One region of the Anaerotignum propionicum DSM 1682 genome, then DNA from elsewhere that is predicted to be linked to it. Evidence: a T-box and tRNA genes for the amino acid it is inferred to sense, from the RefSeq annotation. Region 1 holds a T-box; the other holds one or more tRNA genes.
The links. The T-box of region 1 lies ahead of CPRO_RS05835 (valine--tRNA ligase). A T-box ahead of a tRNA ligase gene usually reads a tRNA of that ligase, here a tRNA-Val.
Positions count from the first base shown of each region.

Region 2: it encodes a tRNA-Val, which carries the amino acid that the T-box ahead of CPRO_RS05835 (valine--tRNA ligase) is inferred to sense. The anticodon was not compared.

Region 1 covers NZ_CP014223.1:1,215,407-1,219,802, reverse strand. The annotation lists gene CPRO_RS05835 (valine--tRNA ligase) at 1-2,191, opposite strand, end outside; T-box leader at 2,519-2,739, opposite strand; gene CPRO_RS05830 (chemotaxis protein CheW) at 2,987-3,811, shown strand; gene ftsW (putative lipid II flippase FtsW) at 3,921-4,396, opposite strand, start outside.
Region 2 covers NZ_CP014223.1:2,344,067-2,348,462, forward strand. The annotation lists gene epsC (serine O-acetyltransferase EpsC) at 89-652, opposite strand; T-box leader at 770-1,060, opposite strand; gene ispF (2-C-methyl-D-erythritol 2,4-cyclodiphosphate synthase) at 1,066-1,539, opposite strand; gene CPRO_RS10945 (flavodoxin family protein) at 1,676-2,308, opposite strand; tRNA gene CPRO_RS10950 (tRNA-Met) at 2,521-2,594, opposite strand; tRNA gene CPRO_RS10955 (tRNA-Val) at 2,620-2,692, opposite strand; tRNA gene CPRO_RS10960 (tRNA-Asp) at 2,698-2,771, opposite strand; tRNA gene CPRO_RS10965 (tRNA-Ile) at 2,785-2,858, opposite strand; tRNA gene CPRO_RS10970 (tRNA-Thr) at 2,886-2,958, opposite strand; rRNA gene rrf (5S ribosomal RNA) at 2,969-3,086, opposite strand; tRNA gene CPRO_RS10980 (tRNA-Glu) at 3,096-3,167, opposite strand; tRNA gene CPRO_RS10985 (tRNA-Asn) at 3,173-3,244, opposite strand; rRNA gene CPRO_RS10990 (23S ribosomal RNA) at 3,311-4,396, opposite strand, start outside.

The sequences.
Region 1 (4,396 bases):
GAACGGCTTCTTTTATCGTATCGATTTCCATTTCATTTTCTTTATAGTTCCACTCTTCCTTGTATACAGGCCAATCGGAAATCATGATACTTTCTTCGGCATCCTGAATGTGTAAAAACAGCTCCTCTGTGATGAAAGGCATAAATGGGTGCAACAGCTTCAACGCATTTATCAAAACGGTTTTCAGTGTCCAAAGGGCAGCCTCTCTGGTATGATCTTCCTTATTGTACAAACGAGGCTTAACCATTTCAATATACCAGTCGCAATATTCATCCCAAAGGAAATCATAAACCTTCTGGGCAGCCAGAGCCAATTCATAATGTTCCATGTTATCTTCAACTTCTTTTGCCAAAGTATTTACCTTTGAAAGAATCCACTTATCCGCAGAAGTCAACATGAGAAGTTTTGTTTCTACTTTTTCATCCAGATTCATCATAACAAAACGAGTTGCATTCCAAATTTTATTACTAAAGTTTCTGCAGTTCTCCAATCTTTCCCAATAGAAACGCATATCATTTCCGGGTGCGTTTCCAGTAATAAGCATCAAACGCAGAGGGTCAGCACCGTAGTTTGCAATAACCTCCAATGGATCAATGCCATTGCCCAAAGATTTGGAGAATTTACGACCCTGATCATCACGAATCAAGCCATGAATTAATACATCATGGAATGGAATTTCACCAATCTGCTCCATGCCGCTAAATACCATTCTTACTACCCAGAAGAAGATAATATCATACCCTGTAACCAGAGTGCTTGTCGGATAGAAGTGTTTCATCTCCTCGGTATTTTCAGGCCAGCCTAAGGTTGAAAAAGGCCATAAAGCTGAGCTGAACCATGTATCCAACGTATCTTCATCCTGTCTAAGATTTGTAGAGCCGCATTTTTCACATTTATCCGGTGTATGCTTGTCAACAGTGATATGTCCGCAGTCTGCACAATAATATGCAGGGATGCGGTGTCCCCACCAAAGCTGACGAGAGATACACCAGTCACGAATATTTTCCAGCCAATGCATATAAACCTTACCAAAGCGGTCTGGCACAAAGCGAAGCTTCTGGTTTTCATATACTTCCATTGCAGGTTTTGCCATTTCTTCCATTTTAACAAACCACTGCAATTTAATCATCGGCTCAATGGGAACATTACAGCGTTCATGACATCCTACAGCATGGGTAATGTCCTCAATACGAACTAAATAGCCCTCTTCTTTCAGCTTGGAAACAATTGCTTCTCTGCATGCATAACGATCCATGCCTGCATATTCTCCCGCCAAATCGTTCATTGTGCCATCATCATTCATAACACTGATTCGAGGCAGATCATGTCTTAGACCAACTTCAAAGTCATTAGGGTCATGGGCAGGTGTGATTTTTACAACACCCGTACCGAATTCACGGTCAACATAATCATCAGCAATAATAGGAATCTCCTTATTTAACAAAGGCAAAATACAGTTCTTACCAATTAAATGTTTATATCTTTCATCCTCAGGGTGAACGGCAACAGCAGTATCCCCCAGCATTGTTTCAGGTCTTGTTGTTGCCAATCGCAGTTTTTCCTCAGAACCTACAATGGGGTAATCAATATGATAAAAATGTCCTGCCGAGTCAACATGATTTACCTCAGCATCAGAAATTGTGGTCTGACACTCAGGGCACCAGTTAATGATTTTTTCACCGCGATAGATATAGCCTTTTTCATATAATCGGCAGAATACTTCCAGAACAGCGTCAGAACAGCCTTCATCCATGGTAAAGCGAACTCTGTCCCAATCGCAAGAACAACCTAATTTACGAAGCTGGTTCAAAATAATACCACCATATTCTTCTTTCCATGCCCATGCACGATCCAAGAATCCGTCACGACCAACATCGTCCTTGCTCAAACCCTCGGAGGCCATCTTTTGAACTACCTTTAATTCAGTAGAAATACTGGCATGATCAATACCCGGTACCCATAATGCATTAAAGCCCGCCATTCTCTTCCAACGGATTAGAATATCCTGCATGGTGTTATCTAAAGCATGGCCCATATGCAGCTGTCCTGTTATGTTTGGGGGTGGCATAACAATACAGAAGGGTTTTTTGCTTTTATCAACCTCTGTGTGAAAATATTTCTTTTCCATCCATCTTTCATAAAGCTTTTCTTCAACAATTGATGGATCATAACTTTTAGCCAATTCTTTCATAATACTCTCCTCCTAATAACTTCCTATAATATTTCTTTTCATCAAACAATGCAGTTTGTTTATTTCTTAAATATTAACGGTAAAAACTCCTATAAAAAGATTATCTATGTTTGTTATAACCATGTCCCGTCTCTTTTATAAACAAGGTTTCAATATAAATAAAATAAGATAAATTTTCATTTATATCTAGCCAATGCATTTCATTGAAAAAACAATGCATTTTATTTCTCAAAGTGTTTTCTGCTTCCTTACAGTGGTTATTCCACCTTTCAAGGATTTAAAAAAACTTTTACCAGATAGAATTATAAAAAAAAAGCTTCCATCCCTAAAAAGGACGAAAACTCGCGGTACCACCTTAATTTCTGCCCAAAGGGCAGACACTCAATAACCGATAACGGGGTAAACCGTTTTTGCCTACACAGAAATAATCCTTCAGCAAAACAACTCAAAAGCTACCTTCTGTATCCTATTTTGAAAAGGGCTTACAGCCGATGACCCTTTCTCTCTGGCAATGATCGATACATACTCCTCTTTTTCACTGTCTTTTGCAGTTTCTATATCACAAGATTTTAGTCAATTCTTTTAAATTTGTCAAGCATCTTTTTATCAAATTACCGATAAATCGGAATTATTCCACTTATAAGAAAAAAGTTGTTTTCTATGTATCCTTTTAATGAAAACAGTATACAAATAAAGGGCTTCTTTTCTCAGGTGTATTACAGTTGAAAAATGGTAAAACCTGTTGTATGATGAATGTAATATATAATATAGATACACAGAAAGGAGTGATCCTACATGCTGAACCAAAAAGATGAATTTATAAATAAAACGAACCTATGGCTTAGCTTAAAACTTGAATCCCAATTATATGCCATTGATAGTTCTTATGTTGAATCAATCTCTGTATTAGAAGAGCCAGTCAGCGTGTTACCGGATAGTAATATTATAAAACGTGGCATCATTCATTCAAGGGGAAATGTAGTCCCAATTATCGATTTAAGACCCGCATTGGGTTTAAAAACTCTTGAACAGGAACAAGATGCCTTTGATGAAATGTTAGAGCAAAGAAAAAATGACCATATTCTTTGGGTGCGGGAAATGGAACGATGCCTTTTGGAGGACGATACCTTTCGGTTGGCTACTGATCCTCATAAATGCGCCTTTGGGAAATGGTATGATGCCTATCAAACCAATAACCATTCCATTGCGTTTCACTTAAGCAAAATAGATGAGCCCCATAAAAAGCTCCATGAAACTGCTCATTTAGCTTTCGAATGCCCTCGTCAATGTGATGATTGTGAAAGAGAAAAATGCCTGCGCGATCAGCTTAAACAAGATGCACATACCTATAAAGATATTGTTGTAAGACTTTTGGACGAAACAAAAAGAATATTCCGTGAAAACACCAAAACCATGTGTGTCACTGTAAGGGATAAGCAGGACTCATTATTGGGGTTACTTGTTGATGAAGTTTTAGCTGTGGAGACAATTACAATGAAGGATTTGCCCCCCAGCTGCATGAATACCTCAGGACCTCAGCTACTCTCACATATTGGAGAAAAACAAGGTTCAGACGCCACATTTCTTGTATTAAACATGAGTGGTATTTTCAGCCTTTAGTGCTACATAAAGATCGATATTACTAGTAAGCAGACAAAACTTCTCAGGAAAAATTACTAAATTTAAGAAAAAACAGCACAATCCGTTTGGATACTGTGCTGTTTTCTTTTTAGTCTTTTTGATATCTTGAAATGTTCAAAAGCAAACCAATCATAATTGTTAAAAATAAAAGTGATGTGCCGCCATAACTGATAAAGGGCAAAGGTTGCCCCGTATTTGGTATGGTATTCGTAACAACACCGATATTAATAATCGCCTGAAATGCAATGACCGATGTAATGCCAGTGGCCATCAATGTTCCATATGTATCTTTGGCATTCATGGCAATTTTGATGCCACGCCAAATTAAAACTGCGAATAAGATAATCACGAGTGCTGCACCAATAATGCCCAGCTCTTCGCAAATAATCGCAAAAATAATATCGTTATGAGACTCGGGTACAAAGGTTTTCTGCCTGCTCTGCCCCAAACCAAGGCCAAAAATCCCACCAGATGCAACAGCGTAAAGCCCCTGAATGGTCTGAAAGCCCTTTCCTGTGGGGTCAGACCAAGGGTCTAACCATATCCTAATTCTACTTAGGCGAT
Region 2 (4,396 bases), 1.1 Mb from region 1:
TAAAGCTCCTGAAAATTATTACCTCTATTTTGCAATTATATCATATATTCTTAAAAAATACTTATATTTTCCACAGGAATATAAAGATTTATACCGCTCTTCTTTTGCATCCTGTTAACTCCTCAGGAGCAACGGGTGAAATACGCATGCCATCTTTTCTAACCACCATAACTGGTGAACCAACCGCAGTTACATTCTCCGGAATATCTTGAATCACCACAGAGCCTGCACCAATTTTTGAATTTTTACCAATTGTAACTGGACCCAAAACAATAGTACCTGCACCTATCATAACATTATCTTCCACAGTTGGGTGCCGCTTATTTTTATCTTTTCCTGTACCACCTAAAGTCACCCCATGATACAGCATTACATTATCGCCAATTTCCGCTGTTTCGCCAATTACAATACCCATACCATGGTCGATAAAAAAATTCTTGCCAATGGTTGCACCGGGATGAATCTCAATGCCTGTAATAAAACGGGAAAACTGTGAAACCAATCTTGCTAAAAAATATTTATTTTTTTTGTAAAGTGCATGGGCAATACGGTGATTTATTACAGCCCAAAAACTGGGATATAAAAAAACCTCAATACTGCTTTTAATTGCGGGGTCTTTTTCTTTAATAACTCTAATTGCATCCTTTAACATAATAATTCCTCCTATTTTTAAGATAACCTCATTCACAAAGCAATTTATAGTCAACAACTCATTTTTTAACGTTGGATTATAAAAAAACAAGAAATAAAAAAACTTCGTCCTTATACAAATAAAGACGAAGCTATATATTCTCCGCGGTTCCACTTTAATTAGACGGCCATCACCATCTCTCTTTCGGACTGTAACGTTGTCACCGGATACAGACTACTAAAAATTCGCCTGCTCAGTTCAGGAACGCACTTCATTCTCCCCCACCTATAAGCGACTCCCACCCAAGTATCTCAAGATGTTGACAGATAAAACCATGCATACACGATTTCAAATCTCATCACCTTTCACCAAGGTCGCTACTCTCTGTTAGGCAAGAAAAGAATTACTCTTTTCCATCATAACCTTTTTCTTATTCACTTTTGCTGTAATAGGCAAACTGCCGTAGCGGCAATACCCTCGCCTGCTCCAGTAAAACCCAAACCTTCTTCCGTTGTTGCTTTTACATTCACTTGGCTTCTATTTATTTCCAGAGTTTTTGCAATTATTTCACACATTTCTGGAAGATAGGGCGCCAATTTTGGTTTCTGAGCAATAATCGTTGCGTCGATGTTAATTATACAATATCCCTTTTCAGAAATCAAGTATAAAACTCTGGAAAGAAGCTTTACACTATCAGCACCTTTATATTCTTCCTTCGTATCGGGAAAATGCCTTCCAATATCTCCTAATGCTGCTGCACCCAAAAGCGCATCCATAATAGCATGTAATAAGACATCAGCATCTGAATGCCCTAAAAGACCCTTTTCAAAAGGAATTTCTAATCCACCAAGAATCAGTTTACGATTCTTAACCAATTTATGCACATCATATCCAGAGCCAATCCGCATTTTTTTACCTCTCTTTTAAAATATGCTTGGATGTAAATAATTCTACTATCCTACGTAATTTTTTAATTCTATTACCCTACTATACCCTGACCTTATCATTCTGTCAAGAATGTGAAAATTACTGGATTAACCTTCATTATCGAATGAAATTTGTTCTATGTGTCCGCTCAACCTCAGGCAACGAAACTCCACTATTCTTACCAGCCTCAATATTTTTTAACATCCATGCCATATTTACCCCGATATTTCTCATGGTCTGCAGTCCCTCTGCATCCTGCTTAACCTCTTCGGGAGAATTACCATGCACCATATTCCAATAACTTGAAGCTACTATAGGCATCATTGCAATGGTAAAATATTTATTAATTACGTCAAATGATGCTGTAGTGCCACCTCTCCTAGCAGAAACAACAGCTGCTGCTGGTTTAAAGTTAAATGGGTTTTTAGGGGAAGTGGTTGAACAGTAAAAGGCTCTATCCAAAAAAGAGAGCAAACGACCACTAGGATGAGCATAATATACGGGCGAACCAAAAATAAAACCATCTGCCTCTTGAGCCATTTCTACAAATCTGTTTACGTCATCATCGTTAAAAATACATTTTCCTTCGTGGCACTTGCCACATCCAATACAATCTCTGATAGGTTTTGGGCCTAGTTGAAAAATTTCATAGTCAATTCCTTGTTTCTCCAAAGCCATGCCTACTTCTGTTAATGCTGTAAAAGTGCAGCCTTTCAAGTTTGAGCTTCCGTTAACCATTAATACCTTCATGCTATTAGCCTCCTTATTTATTATTGTTATTACAAATAATTAATTTTGATAAAACCGTTATTAAAATACCGGGTTTTACTTTCAAAATAAAAAATAATATTAAATCATACTATTTAAATATGGAATTATTATAACCTATTTATTTCATTATGCCTATATAAATTTAAAATTGAAAACAAAAAAGCACCCCTGCTTTAGGATGCAATAAGACATAGCGGAGGAGGGATTTGAACCCCCGACACTGCGGGTATGAACCGCATGCTCTAGCCAACTGAGCTACTCCGCCACATATTAATTTTTTTGTAATAAAATGGGAGTTACAGGGCTCGAACCTGTGACCCTCTGCTTGTAAGGCAGATGCTCTCCCAGCTGAGCTAAACTCCCATAAACGACTCAGAAGGGGCTCGAACCCTCGACCTCCGGCGTGACAGGCCGGCGCTCTAACCAACTGAGCTACTAAGCCATATTAAATTAAATGGGTCTTCAGGGACTTGAACCCGGGACCGTCCGGTTATGAGCCGGATGCTCTAACCAACTGAGCTAAAGACCCAAAATACTGCGCTCAGTTAAAAATTTAAGCCGATGATCGGACTCGAACCGATAACCTGCTGATTACAAGTCAGCTGCTCTGCCAATTGAGCCACATCGGCTTAATATAGATTTCGGCAACCATCTACTTTCCCAGGCAGCTTCCCACCAAGTATCATCGACCGCTCAGGTCTTAACCGACGTGTTCGGAATGGGAACGGGTGTGTCCCCTGAGCGCATCATCACCGAAAATCTAGAATGATCCGTGCGGGATTCGAACCCGCGTTACCGCCGTGAAAGGGCGGTGTCTTAACCCCTTGACCAACGGACCATTTACTCCCCGTGTTGGATTCGAACCAACGACCCTCCGGTTAACAGCCGGATGCTCTACCGCTGAGCTAACGAGGATTATCAAGGTATATCTCTACACCTTCAAAACTGAACACAAGAAACATTATATCATCAATCGAATTATTGGTCAAGCCCTCGGTCTATTAGTATTGGTCAGCTGAACATGTTACCATGCTTACACCTCCAACCTATCTACCTCGTTATCTTCAAGGGACCTTACTTCCGAAGAATGGGAAATCTTATCTTGAGGGCGGCTTCACGCTTAGATGCCTTCAGCGTTTATCCGTTCCATACATAGCTACCCGGCTGTGCAGTTGGTCTGCAACCGGTACACCAGAGGTACGTCCATCCCGGTCCTCTCGTACTAAGGACAGCTCCTCTCAAATTTCCAGCGCCCACAACGGATAGGGACCGAACTGTCTCACGACGTTCTGAACCCAGCTCGCGTACCGCTTTAATGGGCGAACAGCCCAACCCTTGGGACCTACTTCAGCCCCAGGATGCGATGAGCCGACATCGAGGTGCCAAACCTCCCCGTCGATGTGAACTCTTGGGGGAGATAAGCCTGTTATCCCCAGGGTAGCTTTTATCCGTTGAGCGATGGCATTCCCACTTATTACCACCGGATCACTAAGTCCTACTTTCGTACCTGCTCCAGCCGTCGCTGTCGCAGTCAAGCCACCTTTTGCCTTTACACTCTTTGAATGGTTTCCAATCATTCTGAGGTGACCTTCGAGCGCCTCCGTTACCTTTTAGGAGGCGACCGCCCCAGTCAAACTGCCCGCCTGACATTGTCCCCTATCCAGATAATGGACATGGGTTAGAAATCCAATGACATAAGAGAGGTATCCCACCGGCGGCTCCACCAAGACTAGCGTCCTGGCTTCATAGCCTCCCTCCTATCCTGTACATATATCATCGAATCCCAGTATCAGGCTGCAGTAAAGCTCCATGGGGTCTTTCCGTCCTGTTGCGGGTAACCAGTATCTTCACTGGTTCTTCAATTTCACCGGGCGTGTTGTCGAGACAGTGCTCAAATCGTTACACCTTTCGTGCGGGTCAGAACTTACCTGACAAGGAATTTCGCTACCTTAGGACCGTTATAGTTACGGCCGCCGTTTACTGGGGCTTGAATTCAAAGCTTCGCTTACGCTAACCTCTCCTCTTAACCTTCCAGCACCGGGCAGGTGTCAGCCCATATACATCACC